3 regions of the Bacterioplanoides sp. SCSIO 12839 genome follow, and region 2 is predicted to be linked to each of the others. Evidence: predicted binding sites of a transcription regulator. Region 2 holds the regulator's gene; each other region holds the start of a gene.
What was found. Region 2 encodes FNR, which switches genes on or off when oxygen is low (the NO sensors DNR and NnrR bind a similar motif). Its sites were predicted from a motif close to TTGATNTANATCAA; they were not measured.
Positions count from the first base shown of each region.

Region 1: petA (ubiquinol-cytochrome c reductase iron-sulfur subunit) is a predicted target of FNR. The motif match lies at 2,839-2,852, and genes of this name have one in related genera.
Region 3: ccoM (cytochrome c oxidase subunit CcoM) is a predicted target of FNR. The motif match lies at 1,968-1,981, and genes of this name have one in related genera.

Region 1 is NZ_CP073745.1:443,263-447,544, reverse strand. Features, by position in the region: gene KFF03_RS02140 (cytochrome c1) at 70-828, opposite strand; gene KFF03_RS02135 (cytochrome bc complex cytochrome b subunit) at 831-2,063, opposite strand; gene petA (ubiquinol-cytochrome c reductase iron-sulfur subunit) at 2,063-2,659, opposite strand; gene rpsI (30S ribosomal protein S9) at 2,901-3,293, opposite strand; gene rplM (50S ribosomal protein L13) at 3,295-3,726, opposite strand; gene KFF03_RS02115 (hypothetical protein) at 3,903-4,214, opposite strand.
Region 2 is NZ_CP073745.1:1,499,818-1,504,099, forward strand. Features, by position in the region: gene KFF03_RS07000 (MFS transporter) at 1-162, shown strand, start outside; gene KFF03_RS07005 (enoyl-CoA hydratase/isomerase family protein) at 241-1,212, opposite strand; gene fnr (fumarate/nitrate reduction transcriptional regulator Fnr) at 1,337-2,104, opposite strand; gene KFF03_RS07015 (sulfite exporter TauE/SafE family protein) at 2,178-2,855, opposite strand; gene ccoS (cbb3-type cytochrome oxidase assembly protein CcoS) at 2,864-3,055, opposite strand; gene KFF03_RS07025 (heavy metal translocating P-type ATPase) at 3,059-4,282, opposite strand, start outside.
Region 3 is NZ_CP073745.1:3,314,890-3,319,171, forward strand. Features, by position in the region: gene mltB (lytic murein transglycosylase B) at 1-812, shown strand, start outside; gene KFF03_RS15055 (septal ring lytic transglycosylase RlpA family protein) at 814-1,602, shown strand; gene ccoM (cytochrome c oxidase subunit CcoM) at 1,756-1,875, opposite strand; gene KFF03_RS15065 (hypothetical protein) at 2,209-2,514, opposite strand; gene KFF03_RS15070 (glycosyltransferase family 1 protein) at 2,564-3,724, opposite strand; gene KFF03_RS15075 (helix-turn-helix domain-containing protein) at 3,850-4,282, opposite strand, start outside.

The sequences.
Region 1 (4,282 bases), 1.1 Mb from region 2:
TGGGTGTTTTAAAAACAACAATAGCCCGACCGCAAAAACGGCCGGGCTTTGGTACGTAACTGGGGCGTATTACTTAATATCGCGCCAGAATTCTTTGTTCAGCATGTACACAGGAACAAAGAAAATTGCCAGGAATAACAGTACCCACCAACCCAGACGCTGACGCTCAACCGCAATGGGTTCAGCAACATAAGTCAGGAAGTTCACCAGGTCGAACACCAAACGGTCGTATTCTTTTGGTGACAAAGTACCTTCTTCTGCCAGATACAGAACACCGTCCTGCTCTTCAGTGATTTCCTGGCCTGTCAGAGTGTCATAACCCACAGCAACCTGAGCAGTGCCCATTACCTGACGACCTTGCAGATCAGCCAGAACGTGCGGCATACCTACATCTTTAAAGACCGAGTTATTCACACCCCAAGGGCGGCTTGGATCTTCGTAGAAGCTACGCAGGTAAGTGTAGAGCCAGTCTGGACGACGAACACGAGCAACCAGAGTCAGATCCGGAGGTGTCGCACCAAACCAGGTCTTACCATCTTCCGGACGCATCGCGTTAGACATCAGAGAGCCGATTTTAGTATCCGGGAACACCAGGTTCTCCATCATCAGCTCTTCCGGGATATCCAGGTCACGGGCAACACGGTTATAACGTGCATGCTCCAGTGAGTGACAGCCCATACAGTAGTTCATATAAACCTGAGCACCACGCTGCAGAGACGCTTTGTCGTGCAGGTCAGTCTTATGTTCATCCAGGTGGATGTTAGCGCCACCGCCAGCAACAGCCAGTGCCGGAACGATAGCAGCCAATAAACCTAATAATTTTTTCATGCTTAGTGACCTCCGGTTACACGCTCTGGCACAGGTTTGGTTTTCTCGATCTTGGTGTAAATCGGCATTAACAGGAAGAAGCCGAAATAGATAACCGAAGAAATACGCGCCATCAGAGTGTTGATGTCAGTCGCAGGCTGAGTACCCAGCCAGGTCAGCAATACGAAGGCAATCGCAAAGACAACAATGAATACTTTGCTGATCCAGCCTTTGTAGCGCCAGCTACGAACCGGGCTACGATCCAGCCAAGGCAGAACAAACAGAATGGCAATCGCACCGCCCATGGCTACAACACCCAGTAACTTGTCTGGAATTGCACGCAGGATGGCGTAGAACGCACCGAAGTACCATACCGGAGCAATGTGCTCAGGGGTCTTCAGACCATTCGCTGGTTCAAAGTTGGCGTATTCCAGCATGAAACCGCCACCTTCTGGCATAAAGAACATAACGCTACAGAACACCATCAGGAAGACCACAATACCCACCATATCGTGCACGGTGTAGTAAGGGTGGAAAGGTACGCCGTCTAATGGCTTACCGTTTTCATCTTTGTGTTTCTTAATATCAACGCCATCTGGGTTGTTAGAGCCCACTTCGTGCAATGCTAATAAGTGCATAACAACCAGCGCCACAATCACCAGTGGCAGAGCAATCACGTGCAGTGCGAAGAAACGGTTCAGAGTCGCGCCGGAGATCAGGAAGTCACCACGCACCCATTCAACCAGTGCATCACCAATACCAAAAGGAATTACGCCAAACAGAGAGATAATTACCTGCGCACCCCAGTAAGACATCTGACCCCAAGGCAGTACGTAACCCATGAAGGCTTCAGCCATCAGCAGCAAGTAGATCAGCATACCGAAGATCCAGATCAGCTCACGTGGCTTCTGGTAGGATCCGTACAGCAGAGCACGCATCATGTGCAGGTAAACGGCAACAAAGAAGAAGGTCGCACCGGTTGAATGCATATAACGAATCAACCAACCCCATTCAACATCACGCATGATGTATTCAACAGAAGCAAAAGCCGCTTCCGCGCTTGGCGTGAAGTTCATGGTCAGCCAGATACCAGACAGAATCTGGTTCACCAGCATTAACATGGAGATTACGCCGAAGAAGTACCAGAAGTTAAAGTTCTTCGGAGCATAGTACTTAGACATATGCTTTTCGTAGGTCTGAGTTACTGGCAGGCGGTCATCAATCCAACCCATCAGAGTATTTTGCTGCTTGCTCATTAAGCGTTCTCCTCATCAACACCGATGATCACAATGCCGTCGCTTTCGAAAGAATAGGGAGGAACTACCAGGTTTGCAGATGCCGGAGAACCGTTAAATACACGGCCTGACAGGTCAAACTTAGAACCGTGACATGGGCAGAACCAACCACCCTGCCAGTTGGCATCGAATGGTTCAGGCTTCACCTCAGCGTGATATTTCGGAGCGCAACCCAGGTGAGTACATACACCCAACAGAACAATCAGGTCAGGCTGACGGGAACGGTTGATATTGTCCGCGTACGCTGGTTGCTGATCTTTGTTGCTGTTTTCCGGATCTTTCAGGTTACCGTTCAGCGTTGGCAGAGTTGCCAGAGCCTCTTCCGTACGACGGGCAATATAAACAGGCTTGCCACGCCATTCGGCGGTAATCATCGCGCCAGGTTCAATTTTACTTACGTCAACTTTAGCCGGGGCACCCGCCGCCTTCGCTTTTTCACTTGGATTCCAAGATTTCACGAAGGGTACTGCGACAAAACCCGCACCGACAGCACCGACAGCAGCAGTCGCGCCTACGAGCAGAGTACGTCGACTCTTATTCACGCCGTCTTGACTCATTACCATCCTCTCCCATCAAAAAAAATCTAATGTTGCCAGTCGGAAGCTGCAATATTGTGCACTTGTTATACAGACCAAACATAGCAAACAGAGCGGCGCACATACTAAAGAAAAGCGGCCGCAGAGACAACTATAAAACCCAATAACCATGGGGTTTTGAGGCATAAAAAAAGCGTCCATTGACATAAGCCAAGGGACGCTTCTTTTCTTCCGAATTCCAGTGATGGAATTGGAGGCAAGCTTAACGCTTGGAGAATTGTGGCTTCTTACGTGCTTTACGCAGACCCACTTTCTTACGCTCAACTTCACGAGCATCACGAGTAACATAACCCGCAGCACGCAGAGATGGACGCAGAGTCTCATCGTATTGCATCAGAGCACGAGTGATACCGTGACGGATAGCACCCGCCTGACCGTTACCACCACCGCCGTTAACATTAACGATGATATCGAATTTCTCTAAGCTTTCGGTCAGCTCCAGAGGCTGGCGAACTACCATGCGAGCAGTTTCACGACCGAAGTAAACATCCAGAGGACGTTTGTTAACAACGATGTTGCCAGTACCTGGACGTAAGAAAACACGTGCAGTAGAAGTCTTACGACGACCAGTACCGTAGTATTGTTCTGCCATGATCTTATCCTACTTTCAGTTCTTGTGGCTGTTGCGCAGCATGTGGATGCTCGCTACCAGCGTAAACTTTCATTTTCTTGAACATAGCACGACCCAGAGGGTTCTTAGGCAGCATGCCTTTAACGGCCAGTTCAATTACTTGTTCAGGCTTGTAGTCGATCAGCTTGTCAAAAGAGATCGATTTCAGACCACCTGGGTAACCAGTGTGACGGTGATACATTTTATCACTGCCTTTGTTGCCGGTTACTTTAACTTTGTCTGCGTTGATAACTACGATGTAATCGCCAGTGTCTACGTGTGGCGTGTACTCAGGCTTGTGCTTGCCTCTCAAATGGCGAGCAACCTCAGTAGCCAGACGACCCAGCGTTTGCTCAGCTGCATCAACTACAAACCATTCACGTTTTACGGTTTCGGGTTTTGCGCTGTAAGTTTTCATCAATTTCTCGCCTTCAAGGGCAGGTTGATTCAAAAGAGGGCGGCATTCTATAGGAAGGGTTTGTCATACGCAAGCAATATTCGCTCATAAATTCAGCAGTGCTGAATTACCCTCCTGCAGCCCAGAGATGATGGGGAAAATAGACGCATAAAGCAGACCTCTATGCGTCACGTCCTTCAGTAATGTTCAGGTTCTCGGAACTTTACCAAGCCATAAATCAGCACCAGTAAGGTCACCATAATATCCAGCAATATCGCCAACGCCATCATGGTCGAGGTACCTTCCTGCTGATCGTAGCCAGCGGTCTGGCCGACATAAAAGCCACCCGCACTGATTAAAAAGCCAATCAGAATACAGGCAATCAGAAAGTAACCCTTGCCGTCGTCCAGCGTCAGCGTTTCTTCCAGTACTTTGCGTTGCAGCAGAAAATACGCAACAAAACACACAACACCGGCAATCCCCATGCTTACCAAGAAAAATGCAATCATAACCTTTGATCCGATAATTATTTTCCTAGAGCAAGCCTAGTTCAAAGGATCGGAGTCGCAAGTAAGGG
Region 2 (4,282 bases):
ATTGGTATTGGCAGTGACATGCTGAGTGATGACTTTGGTACCCGCTCGGTTGGCTATTCGGTATTGATCGTATCCTTTGTCGCTGCGGCGGTGGGTATCTGGCAGTTTACCCGTGCCAGTCGCCATATTAATGAAGATATGCAGGCGGCACACACGAGCTGATTCGTCTGTTTTCCCTGCGTGGCTGACGCGATTTTATCGTGTCAGCCACGTTTGTTTTATGGCTGACTTACTTCAGGCTCACTTCAAAGTCTGGTTTAAATCTGTCTGCTGCCAATGTTCAAAGCTGTTATTGATACTCTCACCCTGATTCAGACGCTGCCGCTGTTGCCGGTAAGTGTCACTGGCTTGTGGTGTACAAGCGCTGTCCATAAATCCTACTTCATCCATTTTGATCGCCTGAGCAAAGTCCAGGCTGCGACCCCGGTTAATATTTCGTTTGATATAACTTAACGATAACGGGCTGCGTAAACAGAGCTGTTGCGCCAATTGATAACATTCCTGCTCCAGCGCATCTTCGTCACAGGCTTTATAAATGAGTCCGAGTTGTTCGGCTTCGTCGGCTTTCAACCGGGTTCCCAGCATGGATAACTCCATGGCTTTTGCGGTACCGGTTAAACGTGCCAGGTGATGCATGCCACCGGAGCCGGGAATCAGACCAATCAGCGATTCGATTTGGCCTAAATGGTATTCTCCACGGGCCATTAAGCGGAAGTCACAAGCTAATGCCAGCTCCATTCCATAACCCTGAGTGTTACCAGCCAACATAGCAATCACCGGTTTACGGCTCTGTCTTAAGCGTAATAAAAACCGATTCACCCGGGCGTAGGTGATGGTGCCCTGCAGTAAGGTATTGTGCGTGGCTTTATCCAATATGCGCTGAGTACTGGCCCTGTGATCAAGCCGAATTAGCTGACGCGACAGCGCCATCGACAGCCGAAGTGTTGCCGGAAACAACCGTTTCAGCCAAGGCTTGAGTTTCATCGGCAGTTCCAGCACCTGATTGATTTCATCCAGTGAGTAGTGGGTAATAAAATAACCCGGCTGCTGATTTTTAAGAACGATGGCACGTACTTGAGGATCATCTTCTGCCTTGAGAAAAGCGTGTTGAATCTGCTCCAGCAATTCAACCGTCATGTAATGCTGGTCGGGATTGCTAAAGCAAATAGTGGCAATTTGTTGCTCAACTGTCAGGGTTGCCTGGCAACTCATAAACAGGCCTCAGTGGGAATGAATGATTATTATCGGGCTGCATAAAGTACATAAAAAAAGCGCCAGGATACAATCCGGGCGCTTTTGATAAGCTGTTATTCTGGTGAGGCAATAATAAAACGGCTTATTCTTCTTCTGTGGCATGGCCACATTCTTCTTCGGACAATAATCCGGCCATTTCTTTTAACAGATCCAGATCTTGCAGAATAATTTCTTTGCCCTGAGTTTCGATCAGTCCGTTTTTCTGGAAACGAGTAAATACACGGCTGATGGTTTCTACTGCCAGGCCAAGATGGTTACTGATATCAACACGAGACATTGGTAGGCGGAAGTGAGTCGCCGAGAAGCCACGACGGGCATAACGAGTGGAAATATCCATCAAGAAGGAGGCTACACGCTCTTCAGCATTCTTTTTGCTCAGCAGCAGCATCATGTTCTGGTCGTGACGGATTTCAGTACCCATGGTGCGCATCAGCTGCTTACGCAGGTCGGGCAATTCATCGGCCAGTTCATCCAGCTGAGTCAGCGGAATTTCACAGACGGTTGTGGTTTCCAGTGCTTTGGCGGATAACGGATAGTATTCGTTGTTATAGCCAGCCAGGCCAACCAGCTCACTGGCCAGATGGAAACCGGTAATTTGTTCTTCGCCGTTAGAAGCCAAGGTATAGGTCTTTAATGCGCCGGTACGAACGGCAAATACGGATTGAAACGCTTCGCCCTGTTGAAATAACAGCTGGCCTTTCTGAATCGGGCGACCACGACGAATGATATCGTCAAGGCGTTCCATGTCAGTGTCATTCAGTGACAATGGCAGACACAGCGCATTCAGCGAGCAGGTCTGGCAATGAGGTTGAGTGCCACGCAATGGGGTTGATACAGAGGATGGTTTCATAAATAAAGCCTGCAACGATAATCCCATGATGGGACTGCTGTGAAAAACTGGGTCTATGTTCCTAGTGATAGGCTTATCTGTCAAGAACAGGAAGCCAAATAGAAACCAGTGTCCAGAGTCCAAAAATGATGAGCGATAGTCCGGCTAGTTGCCGCGTCAGTTGATGATTTAACCAACGGCTGAGCGTGGCTGTAGCCAGCCCGCCGGCAAATAATGCGGGTAGAGTGCCCAGGCCAAAGGTGGCCATGGTTAAAGCGCCCAGCAATGGATCACCATTAGCGGCTACCCAGCTCAGCGTGCTGTAGATCAGGCCACAAGGCAACCAGCCCCATAACATGCCCAGAGCGATCCGGGAGCGCAGCGATGATTGGGTCATCAGCTTTCCGGCCGAGGGTTGTAAACGCTTCCATAACCCTTGTCCAAGTTGCTCAATGCGGGTTAGCCAGCTGGCCCACCGGGCAACGTAAAGCCCCATCAGTATCAGCATGACGCCGGCGAGTGAGCGCAGCGACAGCATCAGTCCATCGTGTAACTGTTGCAGCCACAGGCCTAAGAATCCGACGATGAGTCCTGCAAAGGTGTAAGACGAAATGCGTCCGATGTTAAACGCCAGCAGGGTGGCAACTTTACTGTGTGTTTCGTTAGCGGCGGCTCCGGTTGCAGCAGCAATGCCACCGCACATGACCAGGCAATGGCTTGCGCCAAATAAGCCCAGCAATAGCGCGGTGATGAGCGAAAGAGGTTCATTCATACTAACGCTCAGTGGTTGTCTGAAGAGTCTTTCGAGGAATCTTTCTGGCGGGGCAAATCGTCGTCGTCATCAAACAGGATTTTATGAGCGGGAGAGTCCATATCATCAAACTGCCCGCTTTTAACGGCCCAAAAGAAAATACCAATCGCAATCGCCAGCAGAAGCAAAGATAAAGGTACCAGAACGTAAATGATATCCATGGCTTATTTCTCCCGGATAAGACGACCAATGCGCGTCAGGCGCAGGGCATTGGTAACAACAATCAATGAACTTAATGACATGCCAATGGCCGCCGCCCAAGGGGGAACCAGTCCGGCGGCAGCAATGGGTAATGCCACCAGATTATACCCCAGTGCCCAGCCAATGTTCTGGCGAATATTGCGGCGGGTAGCCACCGCGCCATCGAGAGCCGCAAGAATCACTTCCAGGCGGCCATTGGTGAGCACCGTATCGGCATTGGTTTTTGCCAAATCAGTGGCTTCGTTCACTGCGAGTGAAATATCGGCACCGGCCAGAACCGGAACATCGTTTATACCGTCACCAGCCATTAAAATGCGCTCACCTTGTTGTTGCCATTGGCTGACTTGCTGCAACTTTTCTTCTGGTGAAACGCCCGTGCGTAATTCATCAATACCCAGTTCGGTGGCAATCCGTTCGCCGGAACCGCTGGGGTCGCCGGTTAATAACGCCGTTTTAATACCACGCTGACGTAACCCAGCTAACAACCGATAGGCGGATTTGCGCAATGAGTCGTTCACCTGAATCCAGCCCAGCGGCTGTTGCTCATCTGCCAGCAATAACCACTGGCCTTCGCTGTCTTCTGGTTGCTGCAGCGGTTGGTTTGAGGTGAAAGCCGGCTGATTTGAGACAAAGGCAAGATGCCCCAGTTTATAACGCTGGCCTGCAATGGTGCCCTGGATGCCCTGAGCCGGAATCTGTTCGATATCGGTGGCACTATTTGCCGGTTCAATCTGCTGAAACGCTCGTGCAATCGGATGAGTCGAATGTTGTTCCAGTGCGGCAGCCAGTTCCAGCACCCCTTGTTCTGTTTGCTGGTTAAGAGGGATGACCTGCTCAATCGACAGTTTCCCCTGAGTCAGGGTGCCGGTTTTATCAAACACAACACGATCAACCTGAGTCAGGGTTTCTAATACATGGCCTTTGCTGATAAGCAATCCGGCTTCGCGTAATGCTGCAGTGGCTGCGGTCAGGGCAGTGGGTGTCGCCAAGGAGAGGGCGCATGGGCAAGTCACCACCAAAACGGATAGCGCAATAAAAAACGCATGATCATCGCCTTGCCAGGCCCAGAAGCCAAACACACTGCCGGAGATCAGTAACACGGCTGCAACAAAATGGCTGGCAACCTTGTCGGCCAGTAAAGCAACCCGTGGTTTTTCCTGTTGGGCACGATCCATCAGACGCATAAT
Region 3 (4,282 bases), 1.8 Mb from region 2:
CCCAATCAAAGAAACTGGATTCCGTATTAGAAGCCATTCAACGCCCTGCAGAAAAAAGCAAAGAGTGGCATGAGTATCGACAAATTTTCCTCACCACAAAACGTATTGAGCAGGGTAAAGCCTTCCTGAAACAATACGATGATCTGCTGACCGAAGCCGAACAGAAATACGGCGTTAAAAAAGAAATTATTGCGGCAATCATTGGTGTTGAAACCTTTTATGGCAAACGCCAGGGCCGCTACCGGGTGCTAGACTCGTTATCCACTCTGGCCTTTGATTACCCCAAACGTCCATTGTTCTGGCGTGAATTAAAAGCCTTCTTTGCGCTAGCCGAAAAAGAGCAACTGGACCCGGCGGTGATCAAAGGTTCCTATGCTGGTGCAATGGGATATGGTCAGTTTATTCCTACCAGTTATCTGAGTTATGCCGTTGATGGTGATGGCGATGGCAAACGTGACCTGTGGAACAATCCGGCGGATGCCATTCATAGCGTCGCCAACTACTTTAAACGTCACGGCTGGCGTGATGGCGAACCCGTCACTCAACGTGTGCGTGTCACTGGTGATCAATATCAGCCAGTCGTTAACGATCGTCGTAAACCTAAGTGGACCGCCGGTGAGTTAAAAGCACTGGGGGTTACACCAACCGAAGCGATTGCTGACGACAAAGCCGCCACCCTGATGCGTTTAGAAGGTAAAAACGGAGCGGAGTTCTGGCTGGGGGAATACAACTTCTATGTGATCACCCGTTACAATCACAGCCGTATGTATGCCATGGCGGTTTACCAGCTTAGCGAAGAACTGGCGAAATAAAATGCGCCATATCGTTGTTTCTCTTTCCGCTGTTCTTCTCGCAGCCAGCACTCTGCTGGCTGGTTGCAGCAGTTCTCGCTATCAGCACTCGCAAGATTTTACGCCCGCACCAATCGCCGATGTTCAGGCACTAAAAGAACCAACTCCCAGAATTGAAGCAAAGAGTGTGATGGGCAACCCCAAGCGTTACACCGTGTTGGGCAAAGAGTATCAGGTGATGGACAGTGCAGACGGCTACAGCGGTCGCGGTATTGCTTCCTGGTATGGCATGAAATTTCATGGACATCAGACCTCCAATGGTGAGATCTATGATGTTTATCAATTCACTGCCGCTCATAAAACACTGCCTTTACCCAGCTACGTTCGTGTTACCCGCCTGGATAACAACCAGTCTGTGGTTGTCCGGGTGAACGACCGCGGGCCTTTTCACGAGGGTCGCATCATCGACCTTTCATACGCGGCTGCCGTCAAGCTGGGGATCCACAAGCAAGGTACCGCTAACGTTCAGGTCGATGTCATTCATCCGCCAAAGAATCAATCCGAACGCTGGGTTCAAGTAGGGGCATTGTCGGATCCAACGGCGGCTAAAAAGCTACAGCAGCGCTTACAAACAGAATTAGGCAGTGATACTCAGGTGGGTGTTACAACCGTGAGGCATTCACAACAGCTGACATTGCACAAAGTCAGGATTGGCCCGGTTGAAGAAGGCGAACCATTACAGGCATTACTTCAACGTTTACAGGCGATGAACATCAACCAGCCATTACTGCTGGCGCGCCACCAGCTCTGAGAAAATAAAAAGCGGATAAAAAAGGGGCCATAACCACAAGGGTTAGGCCCAGAGGCAAGGTACTCACTCAGAGAGCAAGATGCTCAGCGCAGAAAAGGAAACAACCTCAGATGTCACGACTGCGAGCGTGGCACCCGGTTTTAAAAGCGTTAGTTATTCGCCGGTGCCGTGCTTTTTGATGTCATTTTTAACGGCCAGGTAAAAGCCTACAAAAAAAGCACAAGTCAGCCCTACAATGGCTAAACCAGCAAATACCACTTCATCCATAAACATAATGCTCACCTCTCTCTCGTATTTTTGTGTACTGGTGGAAACACCAGCTCAATTGCTATGCAATTAATTTAGCAGCGACGGCAGAGGTGAACTTGATACATATCAAGGGATTTTAGTCGTAACCAAGGACCCGGATACAAGCTTGATACAAGTCAAATGGCCATACAAAAACAAAGGGAATGGTATATTACTTGCTGAGCATACAAACAAGCATCATACAAAAGGTGAAAAGAAACACGAGTAGTTTGATGACACCATGTTCAGTGATTGGGCGTGCATACTTTAATCGCACCATCATATTGCACACCCAATTATCAATCAGGAACTAAAACGTCAGGCCATGACCACCTGGCCACGGTAAATTTTTTGGGTACGCTTAGCCGTCCGGGCAGCATCATCCACAACATATGCGGCTCCACGATACATCCTGGGCTCAGTTGTAAATGCCGGAGAAGGCTCCTGAGAAGGCAAAAAATCTTCGATCAGGGCTAATAGAGCCGGGCTGACACCACTTTGCACCAGCGTTCGCAGATCATGCTCCAGTGTTGGCGAATCATAATGAATAATGCAACCCTGCTCTTCTTTGGCAAGACGTTTGATTTTTTGCAGAGTAGCGATACTTTGGCGGTTAAATTCCACAGGCCGATCTCCATGATAATAGTTTTACTATTATCAGATAGAGCAAACCTCATACCATGGTTTGAATCTTTGCCGACACTGTCACCGGCTCACAATAAAGCGCTTGCTTCACGTGATGATCAAACAAATCTGCAACAGCGCTCCAACTTGCCTGCTCGGCATGAGTTCGGGCTGTCTTGCCTGCTTCGGATAAGTCCAGATTTAACAGCTGTTGAAATGCCTGAGTAAAGTTATCGGTGTCTTCCCCCGGAGCCAGATAACCGTTTTCTCCGTTACGAATAAACTGAGAAGCTGCAGCCAAGTCATAGGCGACGACCGGTAAACCACTCGCCATGGCTTCCAGCGTGACCAAACCAAATGTCTCTGTCAGGCTGGCAAACACAAAACAGTCTGACGACGCATAATGCCTTGCCAGCGCCTCTCCGGTTTTTACGCCAGCAAAAACAATATCCGGATTTTGTTGTTCCAACTCATCACGCATCGGCCCATCCCCAACCATCACCAGGCGCAAATCCGGATGTTGCTGCTGGCATTGACGAAAACTGCTGATCACTTGTGGGATATTTTTTTCGGCGGCAATACGGCCGACATACAAAGCCACGGGTTGTTCTGGAGTGATGCCCCACTGCTGTCGTAATTGTATTGAGCGTCGCTTGGGGTGGAACAATTCACAATCCACACCATGCGGTAAAACATGAACATTTAGAAAATCAGACTGTCGCAAAAAATCAGCACTTTCCCGTGACGGTACCAGAGTCGCCAGTGTTTTATTGTGAAAACGCCGTAACCAGTTCAGCGTGAGGTTTTTAATCCAACCAAAACCGTAATAACTGCTGTAACGGTGAAAATTAGTATGAAAGGCACTCAGCACGGGCAGCGTTCGACGTTGTGCCTCTTTTAAAGCGGAATAACCCAGCGGGCCTTCGGTGGCAATAAAGATCAGGTCTGGCTGAAACTGCTGCCACGCTGATGAAATTTTATTCTTTGCAGGCAAGCCAATTTGCAAATCCGGATACATAGGAATAGTAATTCCGGACGTCCAGATTTCTTCCTCTTCCGGTAACCAGTTTTTTTTGGGGGTCGTACGAATAATCTGAACACGATAGCGCTTTGAGTCCAGCGAGCTAATTAAATGGCGCAAAGAATTGGCCACGCCATTCACATCAGGGACGTACGTTTCAGTAACAATGCTGATTCGGATGGGAGTCATAACGGGGCTCATGGTTAGTATTTAACCAGTTTGCCCCGCTGGTGATGACAGTTTAATGAAACGTCATGATCAGGATTAAGATAAGGCTATTCAAATGCCTAGTTCAGATACTTCATTCAGCTACCTTATTCAGATAGTTTTGCCAGACGATAACGTAGCTGTCTTGGGGTCAGGCCCAGCACTTTTGCTGCCATGGTTTTATTGCCATTACATTTTTCGATAGCGTCACGAATATCGCTCAATTCGTCGCCCGTGACACGTTGATAAGGACGGGCATAAAGCGTTTTAAAGTTAGGCACCACCTGAGTCGCTAACATCTGAGCTATTTGTGCCCCCAGGAAACTCAACAGCGATAACTCCAGTGACGCTCCATTGGTATTCCGCAGGTCAATCACCAGCACGGCCAATACCGACTGACGTAATACCAGAGGCATCAACAGGCAGCGGTCCTGGGTTGTCAGCTTGCTGTGCGCCGGAACAAAGACATCAGCCCGCTCACGGCCATCTTTGATAACCAGCCATTCGCGGGATTCAAACTGACGGCATAATGCGTGCTGT